DNA from 4 places in the Amorphus suaedae genome. Region 3 is predicted to be linked to each of the others. Evidence: predicted binding sites of a transcription regulator. Region 3 holds the regulator's gene; each other region holds the start of a gene.

What was found. Region 3 encodes LexA, which represses DNA repair genes until DNA is damaged. Its sites were predicted from a motif close to TGTTCNNNNTGTGTTCNG; they were not measured.
Region 1: the regulator LexA is predicted to act here: its motif matches at 2,835-2,852, upstream of AB7M35_RS17850 (PA0069 family radical SAM protein).
Region 2: the regulator LexA is predicted to act here: its motif matches at 3,724-3,741, upstream of AB7M35_RS18725 (DNA recombination protein RmuC).
Region 4: the regulator LexA is predicted to act here: its motif matches at 1,940-1,957, upstream of AB7M35_RS11900 (ImuA family protein).

The regions. Positions count from the first base shown of each region.
Region 1 covers NZ_JBRJIT010000002.1:888,539-895,935, forward strand. Annotated here, with positions in the region: gene AB7M35_RS17840 (3-hydroxyacyl-CoA dehydrogenase NAD-binding domain-containing protein) at 1-684, shown strand, start outside; gene AB7M35_RS17845 (ribonuclease HII) at 722-1,390, opposite strand; gene AB7M35_RS17850 (PA0069 family radical SAM protein) at 1,525-2,685, opposite strand; gene AB7M35_RS17855 (glycosyltransferase) at 3,008-3,583, shown strand; gene moaB (molybdenum cofactor biosynthesis protein B) at 3,682-4,251, opposite strand; gene AB7M35_RS17865 (ceramidase domain-containing protein) at 4,230-4,988, shown strand; gene AB7M35_RS17870 (NADP-dependent malic enzyme) at 5,078-7,396, shown strand.
Region 2 covers NZ_JBRJIT010000002.1:1,084,194-1,091,590, forward strand. Annotated here, with positions in the region: gene AB7M35_RS18710 (leucyl aminopeptidase family protein) at 1-638, shown strand, start outside; gene AB7M35_RS18715 (C40 family peptidase) at 635-1,504, shown strand; gene AB7M35_RS18720 (2-hydroxyacid dehydrogenase) at 1,544-2,488, opposite strand; gene AB7M35_RS18725 (DNA recombination protein RmuC) at 2,551-3,690, opposite strand; gene def (peptide deformylase) at 3,838-4,368, shown strand; gene fmt (methionyl-tRNA formyltransferase) at 4,416-5,348, shown strand; gene truA (tRNA pseudouridine(38-40) synthase TruA) at 5,490-6,227, shown strand; gene AB7M35_RS18745 (lysozyme inhibitor LprI family protein) at 6,330-6,947, opposite strand; gene AB7M35_RS18750 (adenine phosphoribosyltransferase) at 7,109-7,397, shown strand, end outside.
Region 3 covers NZ_JBRJIT010000001.1:1,150,674-1,158,070, reverse strand. Annotated here, with positions in the region: gene gltX (glutamate--tRNA ligase) at 1-789, opposite strand, end outside; gene AB7M35_RS05175 (ComEC/Rec2 family competence protein) at 911-3,208, shown strand; gene lexA (transcriptional repressor LexA) at 3,252-3,962, opposite strand; gene AB7M35_RS05165 (molybdopterin molybdotransferase MoeA) at 4,334-5,542, opposite strand; gene moaC (cyclic pyranopterin monophosphate synthase MoaC) at 5,539-6,030, opposite strand; gene trpC (indole-3-glycerol phosphate synthase TrpC) at 6,040-6,861, opposite strand; gene trpD (anthranilate phosphoribosyltransferase) at 6,865-7,397, opposite strand, start outside.
Region 4 covers NZ_JBRJIT010000001.1:2,660,740-2,668,136, reverse strand. Annotated here, with positions in the region: gene AB7M35_RS11905 (Y-family DNA polymerase) at 1-1,005, opposite strand, end outside; gene AB7M35_RS11900 (ImuA family protein) at 1,022-1,903, opposite strand; gene AB7M35_RS11895 (autotransporter outer membrane beta-barrel domain-containing protein) at 2,666-4,645, opposite strand; gene lepA (translation elongation factor 4) at 5,040-6,845, opposite strand; gene AB7M35_RS11885 (DUF2927 domain-containing protein) at 7,188-7,397, shown strand, end outside.

The sequences.
Region 1 (7,397 bases), on a different contig from region 3:
GGCTTCTACGTCAACCGCTGCGTCATCCGCTATCTGACCGAAGCCCACCTGATGCTGATGGAGGGGGTGCCGGCGCCGATGATCGAGACGGTCGCCCGCATGGCCGGCATGCCGGTCGGGCCGCTGGCGCTCACCGACGAGGTGGCGATCGATCTCGTCCACCGCATCCTCAAGGCGTCGAAGGCGGACCTCGGCGACGGCGCCGTCGATCCCGCCCAGGACCGGCTGATCTCGGCGATGGTGGAGACCCACGGCCGGCTCGGCCGCAAGAACGGCAAGGGCTTCTACGACTATCTGGACGGCGGCAAGAAGCGGCTCTGGCCCGACCTCGGCACCATCACGGGGCCGTCCGTCCCCGCCGACGACATCTCCGTCGAGACGCTGAAGACGCGGCTGCTGGCGATCCAGGCGCTGGAGGCGATCCGCTGCCTGGAGGAGGGAGTGGTCACCGACGTGCGCGAGGCCGACGTCGGCTCGATCCTCGGCTACGGCTTCGCGCCGTTCACCGGCGGCACGCTGTCCTACGTGGACGGGATTGGCGCGGGGGCGTTTCTTGAGGAGTGCCGCGACCTGGAGGCGACGTTCGGGGAGCGTTTCGCGGCGCCGGCCCTTCTGGTGGAAATGGCCGAGAAGGGCGAGACCTTCTACGGACGCTTCGCCCCGCCGGCCGACCGCGCCGCCTGAGCAGGCGTTCGGAGCCGGTCCGTCTGGACGACGCCCGTCAGCCGGCGATCGCGTCGGCCGGCTCGAGCCCGAGCAGGATGCGGATCGGCCGGAACGAGCGCCGGTGATGGATGGTCGGGCCGAACGAGGCGAGCGCCTCCTGGTGGTGCCGGGTGCCGTAGCCCTTGTGCCGCTCGAAGCCGTAGTCCGGGAAGGACAGCGCCATGTGCTGCATGAGCCGGTCGCGGGTCACCTTGGCGACGATCGAGGCGGCGGCGATGGCGGCGGACTTGGCGTCCCCGTCGACGATCGCCTCGCCCTCGCAGGCAAGCCCCTTCGGCACGTCCTTGCCGTCGATGAGGGCGAGCCGCGGCCGCTCGCACAGCCCCGCCACCGCGCGGGTCATCGCCCACAGGGTGGCGCCGCGGATGTTCATGGCGTCGATGCGGCTGCAGGAGGCCACCACCACCGACACGTCGGCGCGGGCGACGATCTGGGCGTAGAGCTCGTGGCGCGCCTCGGCCGACAGCACCTTGGAATCGGCGACGCCCGCGACGCTCACGCCGCTCGGAAAGGTCACCGCGGCGGCGACGACCGGCCCGGCCCACGGGCCGCGCCCGGCCTCGTCGACGCCGCACACCGGGCCGCCGGCGCGCCTGCGGGCGGCGCGGTCGAAGGCGGGGTTCGGATAGATCGACGGGGTCCTGGACGGGGCGGCGGCGGGCATCGCTTCCAACGGGGCTGATTCGCGGGTGACCCCTATCCTGCCCGTCTTGGCCGGCGGCGAAAACCCGCCCCCGCCTTATCGCAATCCGCCCCTCGACAGGCGGCGCGCCCGTGCCCGCCGATCGCGGCTGCCCGTCAGAACAGGCTGAGCTGGCGTCCGTCGCCGAGCGGCCGCACGAACAGGTCGGTGCGCAGCCGCGCCTTCGAGGTGTTCAGCCTGTTGCGCTTCGCCGCGAGCTCGAAGCGGCGGCCGAGGGTCCAGGCGTAGGGGCCTTCGCCCTTCATCCGCTTGCCGAAGGTGGCGTCGTAGTCCTTGCCGCCGCGCATCGCCCGCAGGATCGACAGCACCCGCCGGTAGCGGTCGGGATAGTGCCGCAGCAGCCAGTCCTTGAAGACGTCGGACACCTCCAGCGGCAGGCGCAGCAGCACGTAGCCGGCCTCCCGGGCGCCGGCCGCCGACACGCGCTCCAGGATCGTCTCGATCTCCGCGTCGTTGAGGGCGGGGATCACCGGGGCGACCATCACGCTGGTCGGGATGCCGGCGGCGGCGAGCTGCTCGATGGTGTCGAGGCGCTTCTGGGGCGTGGCGGCGCGGGGCTCCATCGCCCGCGCCAGCTTGCGGTCGAGCGTGGTGACCGAGATCGCCACCTTGACCAGCCCGCGCTCGGCCATCCGCTGCAGGATGTCGATGTCGCGCAGCACCAGCGCCGACTTGGTGACGATGCCGACGGGATGGTTGGTGCGCTCCAGCACCTCCAGGATTTCCCGGGTGATCTTGTAGTCGCGCTCGATCGGCTGGTACGGGTCGGTGTTGGTGCCGAGCGCGATGGTCTTCGGCTGATAGCGCGGGTTGGACAGCTCGCGTTCCAGCACGGCCGCGGCCCCCGGCTTGGCGGTCAGCCGCGTCTCGAAGTCCAGCCCCGGCGACAGCCCCATGTAGGCGTGGGAGGGCCGGGCGAAGCAGTAGACGCAGCCGTGCTCGCAGCCCCGGTAGGGGTTGATGGAGCGGTCGAAGCCGATGTCGGGCGACTCGTTGCGGGTGATCACGGTGCGCGGCGTCTCCAGCCGGACCTCGGTCTTCAGGGCCGGCAGCTCGCCGAGCCCTTCCCAGCCGTCGTCGACCGTCTCGATCGCCGTCCTTTCGAACCGGCCGGCCGGATTGACCGCCGCTCCGCGGCCGCGCCGGCGATGTTCGTCGAGGCGCGCGCCGAACGGCGCCGGCTGGCCGGTCTCGTCGATGAGCGGCGGCGGCGCCGCGCGGTCCGAGGTCAGAGGCTGTCGCAAAGGGGCATTCATGACGCCACCTCTCCGGTTGGGTCGCGGCGGCTCGGAAGACCGGGTGAGGCGGCCGAGGCGCGGCGCGACTGTGTTTGATCTCGTTTTGTTCTCATGTTCCGTTCGGCCCGTCACGCACATGCCGGGCAGGGGGAACGTGGGAGCCGGTCAGGAACAATACAAGAACAAACGCGCCGCGCAAGGCAAATGTTCCGCCTCAGGCGCCAGGGGCCACGCGTCGCTGGCCGTCTCTTCGGCAATGTGCGCGACGTGAATGCAGGCATGCGCAATTTTTGGACGCAACGCGCTCGCCTTGTGCGCCGCAACATGCTATGCACTAGGAATGCTGAGCGTCATTGTTCCGACACATAATAACGAATTCGCGCTCGCCCGCTGCCTTGCGGCCCTCGTTCCCGGCGCCGTCGAAGGCGTGGTTGCCGAGGTGATCGTCGCTGACCGGCAGTCCGAAGACGGCACCGGCAAGGTCGCCGACGCGGCGGGGTGCCGCCTGATCAGCCTCGACGAACCACGGGACGAGCGGGTCGCCGCGGCGCTGGCCGCCGTCGAGCGCGGCCGCTGGGTTCTCGTGCTGGAGCCGACCGTGGCGCTGGAGCCGGGCTGGCAGCGCGAGGTGTCGGCGTTCGTCGATGCTGCGGAGCGCTCGGGCAGCGCGAGCGAGCGCACCGCGGTCTTCCGCTTCGCCTTCGACGAGTTCGTCCGCCCGCGCCGCATCTCCCAGGCCGTGGTCTCGCTGCGGTCGCACATTCTCGGCCTGCCGGTGCCGGAGCAGGGGCTGCTCGCCACCCGCACCGCCCTGGCGAAGGCGCTCGACGACGAGCGCCATGCGCCGTCGCTGGACGCGGCCATCTCCTGGCGCCGCCTCTGCGTGCTCCGCTCCCGGGCCCTCGTTCACCCCTGAGCGGCCTTCCTCCCGCCTGACCTCCTCCTGCCGCACCATCCGCCGCCGGCGCGCCCGCGCGCGATGCGCCGGCGTGGCTCGTCCGCAACCGGCGATCCTCAGGCCGAGCGGCCCGCGCCCTCCCGGGCGCCGCGGCGCATGGTCTCCGACAGGCGCGGCATGATCTCCACGAAGTTGCAGGGCGTGTGGCGATAGTCGAACTGGGCCTTCAGGATGTGGTCCCAGGCATCCCGGCATGCCCCCGGCGATCCCGGCAGCACGAACACGAAGGTCGCGTTGATCAGGCCGGCGGTGGCGCGCGACTGGATCGTCGAGGTGCCGATGGTGTCGGCGGAGATCCGGTGAAACAGCGCCGAGAATCCATCCATGTGCTTGTCGAACATGGGGCTCACGGCTTCCGGCGTGACGTCGCGCCCGGTGAAGCCCGTGCCGCCGGTCGTGATCACCGCGTCGATCGCCGGATCGGTCGTCCATTTGCGCACGTGCCCCCGGATGGCGGCGATGTCGTCGCTGCAGATCGCGCGGTCGGCGAGCCAGTGGCCCGAATCCGCGATGCGCCCGGCCAGCGTGTCGCCGGACCGATCGTTTTCGGCCGTCCGCGTGTCGGAAACCGTGAGAACGGCGATGGACACGGGGATGAAGGTTCGTGTCTCGTCGAGATGGGGCATGGTCGGATCTCCAAACGAAGAACTATCATGGCGACCATGACGATTGGCGTGGCTGTCCACAAGCGCGCCGGGGTGGGGGAAAGTGCGTCGTGACTGATGCGTTGGATTTGTACTGTGAGCGCACCGGCACCAGCTTCTGGGCGGAACCGCTCAACGCCGTCAGCAACGTCGTTTTCATCTTCGCCGCGATTCTCATCGTCCGCGAATGGAGCCGCAACCGGCACGACTGGCCGATTCTGGGCCTCGCCCTTCTGACGGCGGCGATCGGAATCGGCTCGTTTCTCTTCCACACGGTGGCCACCCAATGGGCCGCGATCGCCGACACCGCCCCGATCGCGCTGTTTATCCTCTGCTATTTCTTCCTGGCCATGCGCCGCTTCGTGCGGCTGTCCATCGTCCGTGCCCTGGCGGCGACGGCGGTCTATGTGGCCGCCAGCGTCGCCGTGGTTCCGTTCCTCTCCCTCATCTTCGGCGGATCGGCCGCCTACCTTCCGGCGCTGTTCGCGCTGGTGGGCGTCGGGGCGTTTCTGGCGAGCCGCGGCGATCCCCATGCCCCGGGCCTGCTGGTGGCCGGTGCGCTGTTCGCCGCGTCGGTGTCGTTCCGGGTGATCGACGAGCCGATTTGCGCCGCCTTCCCGATCGGCACGCATTTCATCTGGCACTTTCTCAACGCGACCGTGCTCTATGTCGTCATGGACACGGCCCTCGACCGACCCACCCTCCGCCGTTCCGTTTGAACAGGCCGCGTCATTTGGGCTAGGTCAGTCGCGACGGGCGATCACGCGGGTCCGCCGCCGGGCAGGGCCCGAGGCCGTATGGAGCACACATGTCGCAGATGAAGCCGACGAGCGAGACACTGGACGAGGCGGCGCTGAAGTATCACCGCCTGCCGCGCCCGGGAAAGTTCGAGATCCAGCCGATCAAGCCGCTCGGCACCCAGCGCGACCTGTCGCTCGCCTATTCGCCCGGCGTGGCGGCCCCGTGCCTGGAGATCGCCAAGGACCCGACGGCGGCGCTCGACTACACCTCGCGCGGCAACCTCGTCGCCGTCATCTCCAACGGCACCGCCGTGCTCGGGCTCGGCGCCATCGGCGCGCTCGCCGGCAAGCCGGTGATGGAGGGCAAGGCGGTCCTCTTCAAGAAGTTCGCCAACATCGACGTCTTCGACATCGAGGTCGAAGAGCGCGACATCGACAAGTTCTGCGACGTGGTCGCCGCCATCGAGCCGACCTTCGGCGGCATCAACCTCGAGGACATCCGCGGCCCGGACTGCTTCGAGATCGAGGACAAGCTGAAGGCCCGGATGAAGATCCCGGTCTTCCACGACGACCAGCACGGCACCGCCATCATCGTCGCCGCCGCCACGACCAACGGCCTGGCGCTGGCCGGCAAGAAGATCGAGGACGTGAAGATCGTCTGCTCGGGCGCCGGCGCCGCGGCGCTCGCCTGCCTCAACCTCCTGGTCTCGCTCGGCGCCGACCGGCGCAACATCTGGGTCTGCGACATCGACGGCGTCGTCTACGAGGGCCGCGAGGCGAGCATGGACCGCTGGAAGGCCGTCTATGCCCAGCCGACGGACAAGCGCACCCTCGACGAGGTCATCGACGGCGCCGACATGTTCCTCGGCCTGTCGGTCGGCGGCATCCTGAAGCCGGAGATGGTGGCGCGCATGGGCGACCAGCCGCTGGTGCTGGCGCTCGCCAACCCGACCCCGGAGATCATGCCGGAGCTCGCCCGCGCGGCGCGGCCCGACGCGATGATCTGCACCGGCCGGTCCGATTTCCCGAACCAGGTCAACAACGTCCTCTGCTTCCCCTACCTCTTCCGTGGCGCCCTCGACGTGGGCGCGACGGCCATCAACGAGGAGATGAAGCGCGCCGCCGTGCGTGCCATCGCCGACCTCGCCAAGGAGGAGCCGTCGGAAGTCGTCGCCAAGGCCTATGGCGGCGAGACCCGCATCTTCGGGCGCGACTACCTGATCCCGTCGCCGTTCGATCCGCGGCTGATCCTGCGGATCGCGCCGGCGGTCGCCCGGGCGGCCATGGAAACGGGCGTCGCGGTGCGGCCGATCGAGGACTTCGATGCCTACAACGACCGGCTGACGCGCTTCGTCTTCAAGACCGGCGTTCTCATGAAGCCGCTGTTCGCCGAGGCGAAGACGCGCAAGCAGCGCATCATCTACGCCGAGGGCGAGGACGAGCGGGTGCTGCGCGCCGCCCAGATCATCAAGGAGGAGGGGCTCGCCGAGCCGATCCTCATCGGCCGGCCGAAGGTGATCGAATCCCGCGCCGAGCGGCACGGCCTGAAGCTGCGCCCGGGCGAGACCATCGAGGTCATCAATCCCGAGGACGATCCGCGCTTCCGCGACTATTCCGATCTCTACTTCAGCCTGGTCGGCCGCCACGGGGTGACGCCGGACGCCGCCCGCACCGCGGTGCGCTCCAACACCACGGTCATCGGCGCGCTCGCGGTGAAGCGGGGCGAGGCCGACGCGCTGATCTGCGGCCTGGAGGGGCGCTTCGACGACTATCTCACCCACGTCCAGGGCATCATCGGCTGCTCGCCGGGCGTCCACGCCTTCGCGGCGCTGTCGATCCTGATCGGCCAGACCGGCACCTATTTCCTGGTCGACACTGCCGTCACCGACGATCCGAGCGCGGCGGAGATCGCCGAGATGACCCGGCTGGCCGCACGCCAGGTCCGCCGCTTCGGCACGACGCCGAAGGCGGCGCTGCTGTCCCACTCCAACTTCGGCTCCCGCGACAGCGCCTCCGCCCGCAAGATGCGCGAGGCCGCCGAGATCCTCTGGCGCACGGTGCCGGATCTCGAGGTCGACGGCGAAATGAACGGCGAGGACGCGCTGTCCGAACTGGTGCGGGGCCGCTCCATGCCCACCAGCAAGCTCACCGGCGAGGCGAACCTCCTGGTATTCCCGAACCTCGATTCGGCGAACATCGCCATGACGCTCCTGAAGGAGATGACCCAGGCGCTGCACATCGGCCCGCTGCTGCTGGGCGCCGCCCAGCCGGCCTACATCGTCTCGCGCTCGACGACGGCGCGGGGCGTCGTCAACATGACGGCGGTGGCGGCGGTGGAAGCGGCCAGCCGGTCGGAGACCGTCGTCGCGGCGACGGCGGCGACGTGAG
Region 2 (7,397 bases), on a different contig from region 3:
TGGGCGGCGCGGCGCATGCCCTCGGCCTTGCCCAGATGATTATGGATGCCGCGCTGCCGGTCCGGCTGCGGCTGCTGATCCCGACGGTGGAGAACGCCATTTCCGGCAACGCCTTCCGTCCGGGCGACGTGTTCAAGAGCCGCAAGGGCCTCTCCGTCGAGATCGGCAACACCGACGCCGAGGGCCGCCTGATCCTCGCCGATGCGCTGGCGCTCGCCGACGAGGAGGCGCCGGAGCTGATGATCGACTTCGCCACGCTGACCGGCGCCGCTCGCGTCGCGCTCGGGCCGGAGCTGCCGGCGCTGTTCACCGCCGACGACGCGCTGGCGGAGGCGATCGCCCGCCACGGCGCGGCGGTCAACGATCCGAGCTGGCGGCTGCCGCTGTGGCCCGGCTACCGGTCGTGGCTGAAGTCGGACATCGCCGACATCAACCACATCACCACCCAGCCGCTCGCCGGCGCGATCACCGCCGCGCTGTTCCTGGAGCGCTTCGTGGAGAAGGCCGGCTCCTGGGCCCACCTCGACATCTACGCCTGGTCCCAGAGCGACCGGCCCGGCCATCCGAAGGGGGCGGCGGCCCAGGTCATCCGGGCGCTCTATGCGCTTCTCAAGGAGCGGGCCGGAGCCACCCGATGAGCACCGAAACCCTGGACCGCCGCCTGAACGCCACCCGCCCGGACCTCGCCGACGCCCGCCTTCGGGACCAGGTGAGCGCCGAGCGGTTCGTGGACGGCACGCTGCGCCGGGTAAGCGCGGCGATCGCCCCGATGCGGCGCGAACCACGCGCCGACGGACCTCTCGACACCGAGGCGCTGGCGGGCGACCTGGTGCGCGTCTTCGAGGAGACCGCCGAGGGCTGGGCCTGGTGCCAGCGGGAGGAGGACGGCTACGTCGGCTACATGCCGGTGGAGGATCTGGGGGACCCCGATCCCGCGCCGACCCATCGGGTCACCGTCCCGTCGACCTTCCTGTTCCCGGGGCCGGACCTGAAGCTGCCGCCGCGCGCGACGCTGCCGATGGGCGCGTCGGTCGCGGTCGGCGGCCCCGAGATCCGCGGCGGCCTGACCTACGCCAAGCTCGCCACCGGCGGGGCGGTCGTCGCCAAGCACCTGGCGCCGCTCGGCGAGACCGCGCCCGACTGGGTCGCGGTCGCCGAAACCTTCCTCGGAACGCCCTATCTCTGGGGCGGCACGACGCGGGCCGGCATCGACTGTTCGGGGCTGATGCAGATCGCCTGCCGGATGGCGGGCATCGCCGCGCCCCGGGATTCCGACATGCAGGAGGCCGGGCTCGGCACGGCCGTGGAGGACAAGGGGCTGGCGCGTGGCGACCTTCTGTTCTGGCCCGGCCACGTCGGCGTCATGATCGACGGCGGCCAGCTGCTGCACGCCAACGGCTTCCACATGATGACGGTCATCGAGCCGGTGGACGAGGCGCGTGAGCGCATCGCCACCAGCGTGGGCCCGGTCCGCACCGTCCGGCGCATCCTGCCGGCTTCCTAGCTCGCAGGGGGCTGCAGGCGCCGACGTTTGGCGTTCCGCTCAGTAGCCCCGGACGCGGTCGACGACGTTCTGGAGCGGCTCGCCGCGCTCGAACGCCGCGATCTGGGCCCGGACGCCCCGGCAGATGGCGGCCGGATTGCTCTCGGCTGCGACGTGCGGGGTGATCACCACGTCCGGACGGTCCCAGAGCGGGCTCGTCGCCGGGAGCGGTTCGGTCTCGAACACATCGAGGGAGGCGCCCTTCAGGGTGCCGTCCTCCAGCGCCGCCAGGATGTCGGTCTCGACCTGCAGGCCGCCCCGCCCGGCGTTGATCAGCACCGGTCCGCCGAGCGCGCCGTCGCGGGCGAGCCGGGCAAACAGCGCGGCGTCGAGAAGGCCGCGCGTTTCCGGCGTCAGCGGCAGCAGCACAACCAGGATGTCGGTGCGCGCCAGGAAGCCGTCGAGCGCCGCGGCGCCGGAGACGACCTCGATCCCCTCGACGCTCTTCGCCGAGCGATTCCAGCCGGTGACCTGGTAGCCGAGCCGCTGCAGCACGGCGGCGGCGTCGGAGCCGAGCACCCCCATGCCCATCACGCCGACCCGGAGCTCGGTCGCCGCCGGGAAGTTCTCCGACCGCCATTCGTGCGCCCGTTGACGCGCCTGGAAGCGCAGCGCGCCGCGATGGTGGGTCAGCACCTGCAGCACCACCCATTCCGTCATCCGCCCCGTCATGTCGGGATCGACGGCGCGCACGATCGGCCGGTCGGGCAGCGAGCTGTCGGCCAGCAGCGCGTCGACGCCGGCGCCGAGGTTGAAGATGACGTCGAGATTGGGAAGCCCGGCCAGCAGGTCGCGTGGCGGCTGCCAGACGACCGCGTACCGGATGTCCGCCGGGTCGTAGGGGTCGGTGCCGTGAACGACGACCCGGCGACCGTCCGCGACGGCTTCCAGGTGGCGGCGCCACGGTTCGGGCGTGAAGCCCCGGGCTGCGAAGAGAATGCTCATGGCGATCAGGTGCCCGAGCCGGGCGCCGAGATCAAGCGCGCGTACGGAGGAGTGGCCGCCGGTCAGGCCTCGCCGGCCATCGGCATGGGGGAGGCGGGCCGGCCGGCGGCGTCCGGCTCGATGTCCAGCGCCTCGATCCGGCCGCCGCGCTTGGCCACCTTCTCCGCGGAGATGACGATCTGCTCGACGTCCCGCTGGGCCTGGCCGAAGTGCTGCTGCAGCTTCATCACCCGCTCGGTCATGCGGTCCACGTCGTCCATCAGGTGGCCGACCTCGGCACGGATCACGTGCGCCTCCTCGCGGATGCGGGCGTCGCGGATGACGGTGACAACCACCTGGATCGCAAGCTGCAGCAGCGTCGGCGACAGGATCACCACCCGGGCCCGGTAGGCGCGCTGGATGACGTCGGGAAAGCGGTCGTGGATCTGGCCGAACAGCGATTCCGACGGCACGAACACGAAGGCGATGTCCTGGGTTTCGCCCGGCACCAGATACTTCTTCCGCACGTCGTCGATGTGCTTGATGAGGTCGCGGCGCGCGCCCTGCTGGGCTTCCTTCAGGGCGGCATCGGTGTCGGCCGCCTCGATCCGCGCGAACGCCTCGAGCGGAAACTTCGCGTCGATGCACAGCACCGGCGCGCCGTTCGGCAGCCGGATCGTGCAGTCGGGGCGCACCCCGGTCGACAGCGTCGGCTGGAACGAGAAGGCGCCCTCCGGCAGTCCGTCGCGGATGATCGCCTCCATCCGCGCCTGGCCGAAGGCGCCGCGGCTCTGCTTGTCGGCGAAGATCCGCTCCAGCTGCGATACCTGGTCGGAAAGCCCCGACATGGTGCGCTGGGCGCGGTCGATGACGGCCAGCCGTTCGTGCAGCTGGCGCAGCGTCTCGTGGGTCGCGTTCGACGACTGCGACATCGAGGTGCCGAGCCGGTGGCCCATGCCGTCGAGGCGCTCCGACACGGCCCGCGTCAGCTCCGACTGGCGGCTGCCGAACACTTCCGCCACGGTCTGCAGCCGGCCCGACGTTTCCGCCTGCATGCGGACGATCTGGGCCATCTGGGCTTCCATCGCGCGTGCCGCCTCGGTGTCGCCGGAGCCCCCCTTGCGGGCGGAAAGGCGGAGGACCGCGACCAGCAGGATGACGATCACCACCGCCGCGGCGCCCAGCAGCGCCTCGGTCTGGGTCACCGCGTGGCCTTGAAACACGAAGATCGGATCCGACATTCCCGGAGGATAGCTGATTCGCGGTTTGTTCCGCCGATGCTTGCCCGGGGCGTGCAGGCAGTCGGGGAATGCGGCCGTGCGAGCCGCCGATCCGTTGACCGAAAGCGTTGCAGACAATAAATCGGCATGATGTCCAAACGATCGATCCTTCTGATACCGGACCCCACCCTCCGCAAGGTCGCCGCTCCGGTCGGCGCGGTGGATGACGGCGTGCGCGCCCTCATCGACGACATGCTGGAGACCATGTACGCCGCGCCGGGCATCGGCCTGGCGGCGCCGCAGATCGGCGTGCTCGACCGCGTCATCGTCTGCGACGTGGGGGGCGAAGACGACGAGGAGGAGCGGCGGCCGATGGCGCTGGTCAACCCGGAGATCGTCTGGAGCTCCGATGAGCTGCGCGTTCATCAGGAAGGCTGCCTCTCGATCCCGGAATACTACGAGGACGTGGAGCGGCCGGCCGAGGTCGCCGTGCGCTTCCTCGATCGCAACGGCGATCCTCGGGAGATTAAGGCGGGCGGTATCCTCGCCACCTGTCTCCAGCACGAGATCGACCACCTGAACGGCGTTCTGTTCATCGACTATCTGTCGCGCCTGAAGCGTGACCGGGTGACCAAGAAGTTCGTCAAGCAGGCCCGCCAGGCCGCCACCGAGAAAGCCTGATCCTTGCCGCCGCGCCCCGCGGCGGCGGTCACAGCACGGGATATCCGATGCCGCTCAGGCTCGTCTTCATGGGCACGCCCGATTTCGCCGTGCCGGCGCTCACCGAGATCGTCGGCCAGGGCCACGACGTGGCTGCGGTCTACACCCGCGCGCCGGCCCGCGCCGGCCGGGGCATGGAGGCGCGCAAGTCGCCGGTGCACGAGACGGCCGAGCGCTTCGGCCTGCCGGTGCTCACGCCCTCGACCCTGAAGGGCGAGGAAGCGGCGGCGGCGTTCGCGAGCCACGGCGCCGACGCGGCGATCGTGATCGCCTACGGGATGATCCTGCCGCGCTCGATCCTGGAGATCCCCGAAGCCGGCTGCTTCAACGTCCACGCCTCGATCCTGCCGCGCTGGCGCGGTGCGGCCCCCATCCAGCGCGCGATCATGGCCGGCGACAGGGAGACCGGCGTTGCCGTCATGCGGATGGAAGCCGGCCTCGACACCGGCCCGGTCTGCATGATCGAGAAGGTGGCGATCGGCGACGACATGACGGCTTCCGACCTGCACGACGTGCTGGCCCGCCTGGGCGCGGACCTGATGGTGCGCGCGCTGGGCGCCATCGAGCGCGGGACGCTCGACGCGGTGCCCCAGAGCGAGGAGGGCGTCACCTACGCCGACAAGATCGCCAAGGAAGAAGCCCGCATCCACTGGTCGCGACCGGCGTCCGAGGTCCACAATCACATCCGCGGCCTGTCGCCGTTTCCAGGGGCGTGGTGCGAGGTCGACGTGGGCGGAAAGACCGAGCGCATGAAGGTCCTGCGCAGCCGCCGCGAGGAGGGGACCGGTGCCCCCGGATCGGTGCTCGATGCCGAAGGGCTGGTGGCCTGCGGCGAGGGCGCGGTGCGGCTGGTGCAGGTGCAGCGTGCCGGCAAGGCGCCGATGGCCGCCGACGAGGTCTTCCGCGGCCTGCGGCTGGCGCCCGGGGCCGCGCTTCTCTGAGCAATTTCGGGGCGCAGGAAAGCGCCCTTTCGGTTGTCCGTCCGACACCGGATCGCAAGAATGGCCGGCCATGCCACTCTAGGCTGATTGCCCGGGAGTGGCGTCATGCGCCGGTCGCCCGCAGTTGAAAGCACGTGTCGGATGCCCCGCTACAAGCTGACCATCGAATATGACGGCGGCCCCTTCGTTGGCTGGCAGCGCCAGGCCGAGGGGCTCTCCGTTCAGGGCCGGCTGGAGGAGGCGATAAGCGCGTTCGCTAGCGAAACCGTCACCATCGGCGGGGCGGGCCGCACGGATTCTGGCGTCCATGCCCTCGGCCAGGTCGCCCACGTGGACCTCGCGAAGGAATGGCCCGGCGACACCGTCCGCGACGCCACCAACGCGCACCTGCGTCCGGATCCGGTTGCGGTGGTCGCGGCCGAGCGGGTGGCCGACGACTTCGATGCCCGCTTCTCGGCGACGGCCCGGCACTATCTCTACCGCATCGTCAACCGCCGGGCGCCGCTCACCGTGGATGCCGGGCTTGCCTGGCAGGTGTCGGCTCCCCTCGACGCCGAGGCCATGCACGCTGGCGCCCAGCGCCTCCTCGGCCATCACGACTTCACCACCTTCCGCTCCACCCACTGCCAGTCGGCCAGCCCGGTCAAGACTCTGGACCGGCTCGACGTCATGCGGGCCGCCGACGAGATCACCGTGATGGCGTCGGCCCGGTCGTTCCTGCACAACCAGGTGCGGTCGCTGGTGGGCTCGCTGGTTCAGGTGGGGACGGGCAAATGGCGGCCGGCCGACCTGGAAGCCGCGCTCAAGGCCGCCGACCGCACCCGCTGCGGCCCCGTCGCGCCGCCCGACGGGCTGTATCTGATGCGCGTGGATTATTGAGGGCTTCGTCGCGCGCGCCGCGGCGCTTGCTTCCGGCTCCGCGCTGAGAGCGGTGGGTGGAGACGGCCAGGCGGGCGGCCGGAACAGCTCGGCTTGGCCGGACTACTCCCGGTCGTAGTCGCCGAGCATGTGGCCGTTCATGCCGCAATAGTCCTGCTCGATCGCCCGGTTCGCCTCGGTGTCGTCGACGGTCGCAATGTCCTTGGCGAAGGTCACGGTCATATTCTCGTCGCCGACGGAAAAACGGTGCGCGCCGATCGGCTTCGCGACGCCCGAGTACGTACACACCCAGCGCACGTTGCCGCCCGAAACCGCCACGATGCGCAGCTTGGGGCCCAGGTCGCGCACGAAGAGCGCAACGTCGCCCATCGCGTAGTCGCCGTCCTCGGGGCTCGAGCGACCCTCGATCTCGGCGATCCGGGACCGGTAGGCCGACGCCATGCACGCCGCGTCCGCGCAGGCATCGCGCGTCTTGATCCAGTCGCGCTGGCTCTTCTTGAGGAGCGCAACCAGCGCGTCGTCGAAGTCGATGCGGCCCATCAGGTCGCGATAGGCGGTGCCGAGGTCGCCGTCGAGCCCGGAGAGGGTGGCATCACCGCAGATCGTCTTTTCCGTGCGGCTAGCGGCCTTGGCGCAGTCGAAGCTCGCGGCCTGGACCGCGGCAGGCATCGTCGCCATCAGGGCGGCGGCGAGCAATCCGATGCGAAACAAGTGACCCATCTGGGGTGTTTCCCGTTCATTGGACCGTGCCGGTCCCGGGCCGGCGGTCCTTGTCACAACCTGGAAAGCATCCTATCCGGTCGGTGAAGCGGCGGGCTATGTCATATGCTGCCCGCGCACCCCGTGGGGGGCTCATTTTCTGCAGGAGGAACGGCACCTCGATGTCCGGCTACGAGAAACCTGCGCTCTACGATCTGGTGCGCACCATCCCCGACTATCCGAAGCCCGGGATCCAGTTCCGCGACATCACCACGCTGATCGCCGATCCGATCGGACTGCGGACCGCCGTGGACGGGCTGCTCTGGCCCTATCTGCGCGAGCCGGTGGACATCGTCGTGGGGATCGAGGCGCGGGGCTTCATCCTCGGCGGCGCGGTGGCCCACGAACTCGGTCGCGGCTTCGTGCCGATCCGCAAGAAGGGCAAGCTGCCTGGCAAGACGATCGGTCAGG
Region 3 (7,397 bases):
CAGCGCCGACGGCAGATAGCCCATCGCGCGGTAAGCCTCGACGCCCAGCGCGCCGTGACGCTTGGAGAGCTTGGCGCCGTCCGGTCCGTGGATCAGCGGAATGTGCGCCCATGTCGGCACGTCCCAGCCCATCGCCTTGTAGATCAGCGTCTGGCGGCCGGCGTTGGTCAGGTGGTCGTCGCCGCGGATGACATGAGTCACCCCCATGTCGTGGTCGTCGACCACGACGGCCAGCATGTAGGTGGGCGATCCGTCGGAGCGCAGGATGACCAGGTCGTCGAGGTCCTTGTTGGGGAAGGCAACGCGCCCCTGCACCTGGTCCTCGATGACCGTCTCGCCTTCCTGGGGCGCCTTGATGCGCACGACGAAGGGGGCGCCCGCCGGTGCCTCGGACGGATCGCGGTCGCGCCAGCGGCCGTCGTAGCGCGGCGGACGGCCCTCGGCGCGGGCGGTCTCGCGCATCTCGGCGAGTTCCTCGGCGGTGGCGAAGCAGCGATAGGCATGACCGCTGTCGAGGAGCGCATGGGCGACCTCGGCGTGGCGCTCGGCGCGCGCCGACTGGAAGATCGGCTCGTCGTCCCAGTCGATGCCGAGCCACGACAGCCCATCGAGGATCGCGGCGATCGCCGGCTGGGTGGAGCGTTCCTTGTCGGTGTCCTCGATGCGCAGCAGCATCTTGCCGCCCGTGTGGCGCGCATAGAGCCAGTTGAAGAGCGCGGTGCGGGCGCCCCCGATGTGAAGGAAGCCGGTCGGGGAGGGGGCGAAGCGCGTAACAACGGGCGCCGACATTCTTACCTCTTTCGGTTTTTCAGTTTTCGCGCATTCTACCAGAGAGCGAGCGCGCGACGTGCTCGGGCGGGGCTCGTGTAGCACGCCCGCGCGGGCGCACCAAAGCGTTGGGAGGGCTCAGGTGTCGTGGCAGGCGGATGCCACGGGCGTCCGCCGCCGCGGCGCCCTGAGAAGACGGGTCGGCCGGCCGGTGCCCGGCGCGCCGCTGCCCGTCCGCCTGCGCGTCCGCGCAGGGCGGTTTCGCGACTGGCTGGCCGACAGCCTGCGCACCGATCTCGACCATGGGCGCGGCTTTCTCTGGATCCCCGTGGCCTTCGCGCTGGGCGCCGCGCTCTATTTCGCGCTGCCGCGCGAGCCCCACTGGCAGACGCTTGCCGCGCTGGGCATGGCCGCCGCGTTCGCAGCCGGCAGGGCCCGCAGCACGCCAGCCGCGTTTCCCGTCCTCGTGGTGGTCACGGCAACGCTGGCGGGCCTCGCGCTGGCCGCTGCCCAGACCGCGCGCGTCGCCGCTCCGGTGATCCGGGGGGAACGCACCGTCGAGCTCGACGGCTGGGTCGAGGCGAGGGAACCGCGGCCGGATGGCGCCGTGCGGATGATCGTCCGCGTCCATCGCATCAAGGGGATCGGCCCGGCGCGCACGCCTCTGCGCGTCCGCTTCACAGCGCGGGGCAAGGGGCCCATGCCCCGGGTTGGCGACGCGATCACGGCGCTTGCCCGGCTCGCCCCGCCGCGCGGGCCGGTGGAACCGGGCGGGTACGACGCGGCCCGCAGCCTGTTCTTCGAGGGGATCGGGGCGACCGGCTTCTCCTACGGCATGCCAAGGTCGGCCGATCTCGGAGCGCCGCCCGCCGGCATCCGGGTAAAGGCGGTTGTCGCCCGCGTGCGGGACGGGATCGGGGCGCGGCTGCGCGCGGCGCTTCCGGGCGAGAACGGCGAAATCGCCGCGACCCTGCTGGTCGGCGATCGCGGCGGTATTCCGGAGGAGACCCAGCAGGCGATCCGGCTGGCCGGTCTCGGCCACATCCTGGCGATCTCGGGCCTGCACATGGCGCTGGTGGCGGGGACGGTGTTCGGGGCGGTGCGGTTCGCGCTCGCCGCCATTCCGGGGCTGGCGCTGCGCCGGCCCATCAAGAAGTGGGCGGCGCTGGCGGCCCTCATGGCGGGACTGGTCTACCTGATCCTCTCCGGTGGGGCGGTGGCCACCATCCGCGCCTTCGTCATGGCTGCGGTGGCGCTGGTCGCCGTGCTGGTCGACCGGCCGGCGCTGACGCTCAGGTCCGTGGCGGTGGCGGCGCTTGTGGTCATGGTCCTCGATCCGGCGGCCGTTCTCAGCCCGGGCTTCCAGATGTCGTTCGCGGCGGTGATCGCGCTGGTCGCGGCATACGAATGGCAGGCGGGGCGCGAGCGCACCGGCACCGTCGACCGGAACGCCGGCCGGATGCGGCGCATCCTGCGCACGGGCGGGCTGTGGATGGGCGGCCTGGCGCTCACGTCCTTCGTGGCCGGCCTCGTCACCGCGCCGATCGGCGCGCTCCACTTCCACATGCTGGCGCCGCTCGGGCTGCTCGGAAACCTGCTGGCGATGCCGTTCGTCACCCTGCTGGTCATGCCGTTCGGGGTGGTCTCGGTGGCGCTGATGCCGCTGGGCCTCGACCCGCTGGTTTTGCCGGTGATGGGGCTCGGCCTCGACGCCGTGGTGGGGATCGCGACCTGGGTCGCGGGCCTCAGCGGAAGCGCCGGGGCGGTCGGGCGTATGCCGGCGGCGGCGGTGCTGGCGATGGCGGGCGGCCTGCTCTGGCTGGCGCTCTGGCAGGCGCGCTGGCGGGTGCTGGGGGTGGTGCCGATGGTGGCAGGCCTCGCGATCGCGCCACTGGGGTCGAGCCCGGATCTGCTCGTGTCCGACGACGGGCGCGCGGTGGCGGTCAGGGGAGCGGATGGGCGGCTCGCGATCGCCACGGCCAAGGGCGGGGCGTTCGCCGCCGCCATGTGGCTCCGCGCCGACGGCGACGCGCGCGATCCGGAGGACCCGTCGATACGCAACGGGGTGCGCTGCGACGGCCTCGGCTGCACGCTGGCGCTCGCGGGACCCGTCGGGGACGCGCGGGATATGCGATCCGGGCCTAACTCAGTGGGGAAAGGCCGTGTCGCGGCCGCGACTGCCCGGCCGCCGCCGGTCGTGGCCTTCGCCGAGGACCCGGCAGCCTTCATCGAGGATTGCGGGCGCGCCGAGATCCTGATCACCCGCCACGACGCGCCGCCGGCCTGCGACCGCCCGCGCCTCGTCGTCGACCGGGCGCTGCTGCGCCGGAGCGGGGCGATTGCGCTCACCTGGCAGGCCGACCCGCCGTTCTACCGGTTGCGGCAGGCGCGGCCGGCGGTCGCGCGGCCCTGGACGGCGACGCCGGTGGTGACGCGGTGAGCGGTCGCCCGGCGCCGAGCGGGTGCCCGGGCGCCAGCAGGCGCTAGTACTTGCGGAACAGCGCCACGAGCTTGCCCTGGATGCGGATGCGATCCGGGCCGAAGATGCGGGTCTCGTAGGCCGGGTTGGCGGCCTCCAGCGCGATCGACGCGCCCTTGCGGCGCAGGCGCTTCAGCGTCGCTTCCTCGTCGTCGACGAGGGCCACCACGATGTCGCCGCTGTCGGCGTCGTCCGAGCGCTTGATGAGCACCGTGTCGCCGTCGAGGATGCCGGCCTCGATCATCGAGTCGCCGTGGACCTCGAGCGCAAAGTGCTCGCCGCCGCCGATCAGGTCGGCCGGCACGGTGATCTGATGGCTTTCCTGCTGGATGGCCGCGATGGGCACACCGGCCGCGATCCGGCCCATGACGGGGATGCTGTGGCCGGACGAGCGGCCACTGTCGACCGGGGCCGGCGGCGGGGGCGCCTTGCCGCGCGATCCCTCGATGACCTCCGGCGAGAAGCCGCGGGAGCGGTTGGCGCCCAGCGACGGGTTCGACGATTCCGGCAGGCGGATCACTTCCAGCGCGCGTGCCCGGTTGGGCAGGCGGCGGATGAAGCCGCGTTCTTCCAGCGCGGTGATCAGCCGGTGAATGCCGGATTTCGACCTGAGGTCGAGCGCGTCCTTCATCTCGTCGAATGACGGTGGAACGCCGCTCTCCTTCAGCCGCTCGTGGATGAACATCAGAAGTTCATGTTGCTTGCGGGTCAGCATGAAATCGGCCCCACCCCTTGGGTCAGCGACGCATGACGTATGCGGTACAAATCAGGAACGAACGCTACACGTTCCATATGTGTTCTGCAATGGTTAATGTTCGGTTTGCGATACGCCGGCCCAGAGCGGGAACAGGTCGCGGCCGGATCGTGGCGGCGGTTGCGGGTTGCGCAGGCGCGCAGACGGTTGCGCGCGCCGCCGGGGGGGCGGGAGGCGCAATCTGTGCGATTCGACGCGGTGCGGGAAGCGCGAAAGTCCTGGAGGGACGACGTCGAAGCCGCCGGCCCGCTCTCAGAGACCACACGGTGAGGGTGCCGCTGGCCTGATCTGGCAGGCGCGCCTGCCGGGCGTCTGGGTGTTCGGCGGAAGGCCTAGAGCCGGAGGATCCGGCAGACGCTGCCGGCGGGGGCGGCCGGCGCGTTGGGCGGACGGACGATCAGCGCGCCGGAAGCGGCGAGCGTCGACAGCATCGAGGAATCCTGCAGGGAGAACGGATCGGCGTCCGGCAGGCCGTCGTCGCGCTCGGTGAGGCGGGCGCGGACGTAGTCCTCGCGGCCGTCGTTGGCGGGCATGTCGTGGCTCAGCCGCGCCGCCGCGTAGGCGGGGCCGGGCGCCGCGTCGCCCTGCAGCGCGCGCACCAGCGGCACCAGGAACAGCATCGCGCAGACCAGGCTGGAGACGGGGTTGCCGGGAAGGCCGAGGATGCGGATGTCGCCGAGGTGGCCGAAGATCAGCGGCTTGCCGGGCCGCATGGCGATCCGCCAGAAGCCGAGCTCCATGCCGACATCGGAGAACGCCTTGCGCACCAGGTCGTGGTCGCCGACGGAGGCGCCGCCCAGCGTGACGAGGATGTCGACGGCGCGGTCGCGGCCGTCGGAAAGGGCCGCGACGGTCGCCTCGGCGTTGTCGCGGACGATGCCGAGGTCGATGGCCTCGCCGCCGGCGGCGGTGATGAGGGCCGCGAGCGCGGGGGTGTTGGAGGCGACGATCTGGTCCGGACCGGGCTCCTCGCCGGGCGCCACCAGCTCGTCGCCGGTTGCGATGATGCCGACCTTCGGCGCGCGGCCGACCGGCAGCGTCGCGTGGTTCATGGCGGCGGCCAGCGCGACGTGGCGCACGTCGAGGCGGGTGCCGGCGGCAAGCAGTGCGTCGTCGGTCTGGAAATCGAGGCCGGCGCGGCGGATGTGGCGGCCGGGCTGGGCCGGCACCGTCACCCGGACGGTCTGCGCGTCCACCGTCTCGGTGTTTTCCTGGATGAGGATGGTGTCGGCGCCGTCCGGCACCGGGGCGCCGGTGAAGATGCGCACCGTCTCGCCGGGCGCGAGCGTGCCGGCATGGCGGCGGCCGGCGACCGAGGCGCCCACCAGCCGCAGGGTCGCGCCGGCCTCGGCCGCGTCGACGGCGCGCACGGCGTAGCCGTCCATGGCGGAGGCCGCGAAGGGCGGCTGCTGCCGGGTGGCGGCGATGTCTTGCGCCAGCACGCGACCGACGGCCTCCGCCAGCGGCGCGTGGTCGACGCCGAGCCGGGCGGCGCCGGCGAGCACGCGGGCGCGCGCCTCCAGGACGGGGAGCAGGCTCACGTGGCGGGCTCCGCGCGGTAGTCGCCCGAGCGGCCGCCGGACTTGGCGACGAGGCGGATGTCGCCGATCACCATGGAGCGCTCCACCGCCTTGGCCATGTCGTAGATGGTCAGGCAGGCGACGCTCACCGCGGTGAGGGCCTCCATCTCCACCCCGGTCTTGCCGTCGACGCCCACGGTGGCGCTGACGCGCAGGCCGGGGAGGGCCGGGTCCGCCTCGATGTCGACCTTGACCGAGGTGACGGGCAGCGGGTGGCAGAGCGGGATCAGCTCGTGGGTCCGCTTGGCCGCCATGATGCCGGCGATGCGCGCGGTGGCGAGCACGTCGCCCTTCTTCAGGTTGCCGGTGCGGATCAGCTCCAGCGTGTCGGCGCGCATGGTGACGCTGCCGGTGGCGGTGGCTTCGCGCCGGGTGGCGGATTTCTCCGACACGTCGACCATGCGGGCGGCACCGGTCTCGTCCAGGTGGGTGAGGGTGTCGCCGCCCATGTCCCGCCGCTACTCGGCCGCGAGCCGCACGCCGACGGTGGCGCCGTCGAGCAGGAAGCGGGTGGCCGTCTCGACGTCGGACTGGCGCATCAGGCTTTCGCCGACCAGGAACGCGTCGACGCCGACGGCGGTCAGCCGGGCGATGTCGGCGGGCGTCGAGATGCCGGACTCCGCGACGATCATCCGGTTGCCCGGCACGTGCGGCGCCAGCGCCTCGGTGATCTCCAGCGACGTCTCGAAGGACCTGAGGTCGCGGTTGTTGATGCCGACGACGGCGGCCGGGATCTCGGCGGCGCGCGCCAGCTCGGCGGCGTCGTGGATCTCGATCAGCGCGTCCATGCCGAGGTTGTGGGCCGTCTCGACCAGCCGCAGCGCGGTGTCGTCGTCGACGGCGGCCATGATCACCAGGATCGCGTCGGCGCCCCAGGCGCGGGCCTCGAACACCTGGTAGACGTCGAACATGAAGTCCTTGCGCAGCACCGGCAGCTGGCAGGCGGCGCGGGCGTCGCGCAGGAACTCCGGCGCGCCCTGGAACGACGGCTCGTCGGTGAGCACGGACAGGCAGGTCGCGCCGCCGGCCTCGTAGGCGGTGGCCAGCGCGGAGGGATCGAAGTCCTCGCGGATGAGGCCCTTGGAGGGGCTCGCCTTCTTGATCTCGGCGATCAGGCCCGGCCGGCCGGATTTGATGGTGGCCTCCAGCGCGGCGCGGAAGCCGCGGGGCGCCGGTGCGTCACGCGCCAGGTCCTCCAGCGCGGCCAGGGGGCGCACCTCTTTCGCGGCTTCGATCTCTTGGCGCTTGTACGCTTCGATTTTGCTCAGGATATCGGTCATAGGTCACTCGTTCGATGACGTCACCAGCCTGCCGAGAACGTCCAGCGCGCGGCCACTGTCGATGATCTCTGCCGCGAGCGCCGCTCCCTCGCGGAGCGTGTCGACCCGGTCGGCGACGATGAAGGCGGCGGCCGCGTTCATCAGAACGATATCGCGGTACGCGCCGGGCTTCCCCTCAAGCACGTCGCGCAGGGCTGTGGCGTTTTTGTGAGCATCGCTGCCGATGAGCTGGTCGAGCGGCCAGCGCGGCAGCCCGGCGTCCTCCGGCGTGACGGTGAACGTGCGGACCTCTCCGTCCTCCACCGCCGCGACGTGCGTCTCGGCGGTGACGGTCACCTCGTCGAGCCCGTCGGCGCCGTGGACCACCCAGACCTTCTCCGATCCGAGCTCCTTCAGGGCGTGGGCGATGGGCTCCACCCAGCGCCCGTCGAACACGCCGACGAGCTGGCGCTTCACGCCGGCCGGGTTGGAGAGGGGGCCGAGGATGTTGAAGATCGTGCGGGTGCCCAGCTCCACGCGCGTCGGGCCGACGTGCT
Region 4 (7,397 bases), 1.5 Mb from region 3:
CCGGGCGAGATCGGCCTCGGCCGTCCCGTGGCCGTCGAGGTCACCCTGGTGGGCCGTGAGCGGGGCCGTCTCGAAGGCCATCAGACGGATCAGGTCGATGCCGCTGTCGATCTGCCGGGCGGCCGCCAGCGCGTCGAGCTTCGGCGCGAAGACCGAGGCGATGCGGGCGGGATCGCGCACCGGCCCGGTGGTGGCGATCTCGGTGCCGGAGACGGCGCCGTCGGCGTGGAAGAGGGCGAGCACCAGCCGCCGGGCGCCCTCGCCCCGCGCTTCCAGCCGGGTCTCCAGCAGGGCGGCGAGGCGGGCGAGATAGGTGGCGACCACGTCCCACTGGAAGACCGGCTCGGCGAGCCGGCGCTCCACCACCAGGAGCGGCATCGTCCGGCGCGGCGTGATCGGCTCGTCCTCGGCGCCCAGCGCCTGGTCGAGGCGGCGCAGCAGCAGCGGCCCGAAGCGGGCGGCGATCGGTGCGCGGGGCTGGGCGGCGAGCTGGGCGATGGTCCGGAGGCCGAGGCTGCCGAGCGACCGCGCCGTCTCCGGGGCGAGCCGCAGGGCCGCGACCGGCAGCCGGGCGAGCGCTTCGGGGATCTCCGCGTCGGCAAGGATCGGCGCCTGGCCGTAGCGGGCCATGGCCCAGGCGGCGCCGGCGGTGCCGGCGATGGCGGCGCGGGCGGCGATCTCCGCCCCGGCCAAGCGGGCGAGGAGATCGTCGCGGAGGCCGGTCTCGCCGCCGAACAGGTGGGCGCAGCCGGTGATGTCGAGGAACAGGCCGTCGTGCGGATCGAGCGCGACCAGCGGGGTGTAGCGGTCGCAGGCGGTGGCGAGGCCGGCCAGCAGGGCGGCGTCGGCTTCCGGGTCGTGAGGGTCGATGGCGAGCTCGGGCACCAGCGCGCGCGCCTCCGCGAGGCCGAGGCCGGGTTCCAGGCCGGCGGCCTCGGCGCGCGCGTCGACGGCGGCGAGAATGCGCGCCGCGCCGACCTTGGCGACGGTGGCGCGGGGCGGCACGGCGGCCGCCTGCGGCTCAGGACACGCGGCGAAGGGCGACGATCTCCGCCGGTCCCGGGCGCGCCGGTCGGTCGAGAGCCTCGGCAGCCAGAGGCTGAGAATCCGTCGACGATCGGGGCCGGAAACGGTGGTCATGCGGGCAGAACTCCACGTCGGCGGTGCCGGTCGGGCCGCCGCGGTTGCGGGTGAGGTGGACGGCGAAGCCGGGCCGCCCGAGGACGGCGAGGCCATGGGGATCGGGGCCGGAGGGGCGCGGCGCGATGGCGAAGCGCAGCCGGGCCGCCGAGGCGATGGCGGGGCCGGCGGGGCGCAGCAGCAGCACCGGCGTGCCGCAACGCTCCGCCCGCAGCGCCAGCCGACGGGTGGCGGTGAGGTCGAGGGCGCGGGGGGCGCCGCCGATCTCGCCGACGATCGCCGCCAGCCCGCCCACCGACAGCGCCTCCTCGATCGCCCACAGGGCTTCGGCGGCGCTTCGGGCGGTGACCTGCAGCAGCCGGGCGGGATCGATGCCGAAGGCGGCGAGGCCGGGCCCGTAGAGGCTGCCGGTCTCTCCCGCCGTCACGGCGTCGGCGACCCACACGACGGGGCCTGCCGCCGCTCCCATCCGGGCAACCAGGGCGGCGGCGAAGCCGGTGAGGGCGCCGGCGTCGCGGTGGCCCTCGGACGTCACGTCGTGCACGGTGCCGGCGGGCCGGGCGCCCAGGGGATAGAGCTGTTCCAGCAGCGCCACGCCGAAGCGGCGCGCGGGGGCGCCTGGACCGGCCGCGGGACTGCCCAGGGCGCCGGATACCCGGGCCGCGGATGGCGCGGAGGACGGCTCGCCGCCGCGCGAAGCCGGCGCGCGCCCTTCCAGGGCGGCGATGCGGGCGCGCAGGTCGGAAAGCGGGACGGCGGCCATGAGACACGGGCTCCACGGCGGGTCGGGGGCGGTGTATGTTCCTGATATGTTCTCATAGATTCCGGAGCGGGCCAGATGAGTCAAGCGGGCTTTTCCGGCGGCTTCGGCGCGCCCGGCGGAAAAGCCAAGGCGAGCAAGGGGTTCCCTCCCGGAGGGAAAATTTGCTTGCGGCGCACCATCCTCCTGCGCGCCGCAGCAACGAATTTTCTGTCGAAGGGGGCCCGAACGGTGTATGGTTAAGGTTCGGTAATCGTGCCACAGGGAGGTGCGTCATGGCCTATGCCCGACGTATGAACGTGGTCTTCTTCGGGGCGGCTTTCGTCTTTATCGCCGCTATTGTGATGGGGATCGTCTGATCCCCGGCGTATTCGGATCGCCTGATCCCGGCAGGACGGGATCATCTGATCACGACAAGCGTTTCCATCGCGGCGATCGATCGCCGCGATGCCGAATACCGACAGGCTGATCTCACGTCGTTCCATGAATACACGGAGCGGTGCCGGTGCTCATCCGGTGCCCTCCTCATTCATGGTGTGTTCCGCCGAGGAGTGTTTCGCGGAATGCGAGGCCTGTTCCGGGAGGCATCTCCGCTTCCGGAAGCGCTTTCCGCGCAGAGGGGCACCGCCGCGGGACGCCGGGCGTTGCGATCCGGCCACGCCCGGAATGGGAGAGCCCTTGGCGAAGGATGGACGTCCTTGCCGGGCATCCTGACCCCGTTCCGAAGGTCGCCGTTGACGGCATCAGGCAGTCAGGCGGGGCCGCTCAAAGCTCGAAGGTCAGGCGCAGCGAGCCGAGCTGGTTCAGGTAGCCGGACGGGTTTGCCTGCACGTCATAGTTCACTCCGAGCGTGAAGTTCGCCGTCGCCCGCGACGCGAGCCCGATGCCGCCCGTGAACAGCCACCGCGAGGCCTCCGGCCCGGTGGTGACGAAGGAATCGCCCCCGCCGGCAAAGCTCGCCGTCACCTCGCTCGTCGTGTCGAGCGGATTGTATCCGGCCGTGCCGCGCGCCGTCAGGTCCAGGCTGCCCGTCAAGTGATGGCGGAGCGCGAGTTCGGCGCTGACGAACAGTTCCTGGTAGCTGTGGGACTCCACGGAGAGGTCGAGGGGCCCGGCGCCGGATTCGTCGTAATCGCCCGAATTGACGGTGAGAAAGTCCAGTCGCGCGCCGGGCGTGAGGCTCAGCGCCTCGTTCACGGCAAAGGTCTTGTGCAGGCCCGCGCCGGCCGCGAGGACGAGGCTCTGATAGCTGGCGTCCGCGACGCTTCCCATGAAGGAGATCGACCGCGAGGTGGAGGTGTCCACGAGCCCGCCATTGAGGGAGAAGGTGAGGTCGAGGCCCGGCGCCAGCTGCTGGGCGCCGTAGAGGCCGAAGACATAGGACTGGAGATCGGCGGAGCCCTGGGCGAGGTTCGCCGTGTCCGCATCGATGCTGGAGTCGATGGAGTTGGCCGCGATGGCGAACAGCCCGCCCAGCCTGGTTCCCGATCCGAACGTGCCGTCCGCCCCCAGGGCGAAGCCGCCGCCGCTCATCGTGTAGCCGGGCACGCCGTCGACGGCGTTCTGGTAGCCGCCGCCGCCCAGCGGCTGCATCCAGACGTTCCGGCCGAAGGCGGCGTCCGCATCCGCCAGACGGTTGGCGATGACCTGCTCCAGCATGCGCTGGGTGTTGGCGGTCGCCTGCGCGGCGGCGCCCGAGAGCACCGGCACGGTCTGGCTCAGGGCGGCCGACAGCGACGAACCGGAGAGATCGTTCAGCACGCTGGTGACCGGCGCCATGGCCCCGAACAGGCCGTCGGTCGTTCCCGCGACCTCGTAAAGCACCTCAGCCGCGCCAACCGCTGAAGCGGTGCCGGTCGCCTGCGCCGTCTCCTGATAGGGGCGCACGACGTTGACGTAGGTGAGGTCACCGGTGAACAGCGCCGACTCCGTGTAGGCGCCAAGCAGCATTTGCGCGGTCGAGGCGTCGCCCTCGATGCCGCCGTAGAGGCTGGCGAGCGTGCCGTCGGTGATGGTGTTGAAGAGCACGCGGCCCTCCGGCGTGATGGAGCCCAGAAGGGTGAACCGCGTTCCGTCCGGGCGCAGGCCCTCGCCCCAGAAATAGCCGCTCTTGTAGCCGGTGATGACGAAGGTGCCGGGCTTGGTGGTGCCGAAGGCGGCAGGGCTGGTGATCCGCCACGGCGTGCCCTCCGACCAGGCCCATTGCGGGGAGAGGTTGCTGGGCACCGCCCGCGGCGCCGGCGGCGTGAAGGTCGCCGGATCGTAGGGCACCATGTAGGCCCAATGGCTCACCAGCAGGTCGGTGCCGGTGATCATCTGCATTTCCATGGTGGTGATGTCGCCTTCCGGCTGCATCACGCCGATGCCGATGGTGGTCGGACCGCCGGTGGTCGGGGTGAACACCATCGTCACCTGACCGTCGGGGGTCACGGTTCCCTGAATATTCAGCTCGGACACGGAGATGGCCGGGCCGATCTTCAGCGTGCCGGTGCTCAGGCCGGTGAAGCTGCCGTTGACGGAGGCGCCGAGCGTCCACAGCGTCTGGTCGCCGATCGGGATCGGATTGGCGAAGCTGGTGCTCGGCGCGGCATAGGCCAGCATCTGCGGCACGGTCACGTACCAGTAGGTGTTGCTGATCACCGGGTCCCAGACCGATTGAGCCCGTGCCGTCCCCATTCCCAAGGCGCAGACCAGCAGCGCAAGCGTCGCCCGCTTGCCACTGCGCGCAAACTCACGTCGATGCATCGAAGTCGTATTCCCCCACTGCCACCGACGCGGATTGAACTGCGTTACTCGCCTGATTTCAATCCGATTTTCGATGACAATCCACGACTTGCATGCCTCGCGAAAGCTTCGGCGCGACCAGGGTTTGAATCGCCCCAGATGCGCACTCGGAGACTGCAGGAAAGGGCGTGCGACGGAGGGGCGTTGCCGGGAGAGGTCACCCGGAACGCCTCGCGCTCAAGCCTGTCCAGGCCATGCGAGGGAATGGCTGATGCGCCCGTCGAGGCGCGAACACGGCCCGTCCAGGGGCGCCGTGCCTTGCGGCGCAAGGCGCGGAGGTTTCCGCGCGCCGATGCGATCGCGCGATTTCGCGCGACCAAGAGAATGAACGGCGGATGAGGCCGCCGCGGAGGGCCTAGGTGTCCACCTTCAGCGCGGCGATGAAGGCATCCTGCGGGATCTCGACCTTGCCGAACTGCCGCATGCGCTTCTTGCCTTCCTTCTGCTTGTCCAGAAGCTTGCGCTTGCGCGAGGCGTCACCGCCGTAGCACTTGGCCGTCACGTCCTTGCGGAGCGCGCGGATCGTCTCGCGGGCGATGACGCGCCCACCGATCGCCGCCTGGATCGGAATCTGGAACATGTGCTGGGGGATCAGCTCCTTGAGCTTCTCGCACATGGCCCGCCCGCGCCGTTCGGCCTGGGAGCGGTGGACGAGCATCGACAGCGCGTCGACCGGCTCGGCGTTGACCAGTACCTGCATCTTCACCAGGTCGCCCGGCTGGTAGCCGGTGATCGCATAGTCGAACGAGGCATAGCCCTTCGAGACCGACTTCAGCCGGTCGTAGAAGTCGAACACCACCTCGTTGAGCGGCAGGTCGTAGGTCGCCATGGCGCGGCTGCCGACATAGTTGAGGTCGACCTGCACGCCGCGCCGCTCCTGGCAAAGCTTCAGGATGTTCCCGAGATAGTCGTCGGGGGTCATGATCGTGGCACGGATCCACGGCTCCTGGATCTCGGTGATCTTCACCGGATCGGGCATGTCGGCCGGATTGTGAAGCTCGAGCTCCGATCCGTCGGTGAGACCGAGCTTGTAGACCACCGACGGCGCCGTCGCGATCAGCTCCAGATTGAACTCGCGCGACAGGCGCTCCTGGATGATTTCCAGGTGCAGCAGCCCGAGGAAGCCGCAGCGGAAACCGAAGCCGAGTGCTGCGCTCGTCTCCATCTCGTAGGAGAAGCTGGCGTCGTTGAGACGCAGCTTGCCCATCGCGCTGCGCAGATCCTCGAAGTCGGCGGCGTCGACCGGGAACAGTCCGCAGAAGACGACCGGGATCGACGGGCGGAAACCGGCAAGCGGTTCGGACGCGGGCTTGGCGGCGTCGGTGATGGTATCGCCAACCTGGGTGTCCGCGACTTCCTTGATGGCGCCCATCACGAAGCCGATCTCGCCGGGGCCGAGGGACTCGGTCTCCAGGAGCTTCGGCGTGAACACGCCGACCTTGTCGATGTCGTACTGGGCTCCGGTGCGCATCATGCGGATGCGCTGGCCCTTCTTAAGGCGGCCGTCGATGACCCGCACGAGGACGATGACGCCGAGATAGGTGTCGTACCACGAATCGACGAGAAGCGCCTTCAGCCGGGCGTTCTCCTCGCCGATCGGCGGGGGCAGCCGGGTGACGATCGCTTCCAGTACGTTCTCGATGCCGAGACCGGTCTTGGCGGAAATTTCCACCGCATTGGAGGCGTCGAGGCCGATCACGTCCTCGATCTGCGCCTTGATGCGCTCCGGCTCGGCGGCCGGAAGGTCGATCTTGTTGAGGACCGGAACGATCTCGTGGTTGTTCTCGATGGCCTGATAGACGTTGGCCAGCGTCTGGGCCTCGACGCCCTGGCTGGCGTCGACCACGAGGAGCGAACCCTCGCACGCGGCCAGCGACCGGTTCACCTCGTAGGCGAAGTCGACGTGGCCGGGAGTGTCGATCAGGTTCAGCTTGTAGGTCTTGCCGTCCTTGGCCGTGTAGATCAGCCGGACCGTCTGGGCCTTGATCGTGATGCCGCGCTCGCGCTCGATGTCCATCGAGTCGAGGATCTGCTCCTTCATATCCCGTTCGGTCACGGTGCCTGTCGCCTGGATCAGGCGATCGGCAAGCGTCGACTTCCCGTGGTCGATGTGGGCCACGATCGAGAAATTGCGGATGTCCGAGATCGGTTCGGCACCCACGGAGGCCTGGCTGGCCTGGGTCGCTAATGTGGATTCGCTCATGAGGTTCAGATAGCACTCACCCAGGGTCGCGGGAAGATGGGCACGACGGCAAAGACTCACGCGGTGCGGGCCGTCTCCTGCCGGCGTGCCTGCCCCGCGTCGTGGCGGGTGTCCGCCGCCGACGGATCGGCAGGGGCCGGGGCGCGGCGATCTGGTGATTCCACTCGGTCGGAAAAGTCTCTAGGCTGCTCGTGATCGTGGGCGGATGCCCGGATCAAGATGGTCTGGAGGGGGAGGCTGGTGGTCGCCGGCACCCGCCTTTCCTCATCCCGATCCGGTGAGCAGTGAGTGAGGGGCGCCATGCGGGCCTGTGTGTATGTCGTCGTCGCGCTGCTTGCTTTCCTGCCGGCCCTCCCGGCGCGTGCCCAGGAGACGCGCGAGCCGCTGACCATCGACCGCGTCGTCAACGCGTTCTCGGACGCCGAGCTGATCCGCGGCTTTCTCGGCACGGTGTTCGGCGCGGAGGTGATGCGCGGCAACCAGGATCCGAGCTCCTACACCACGGTGAAG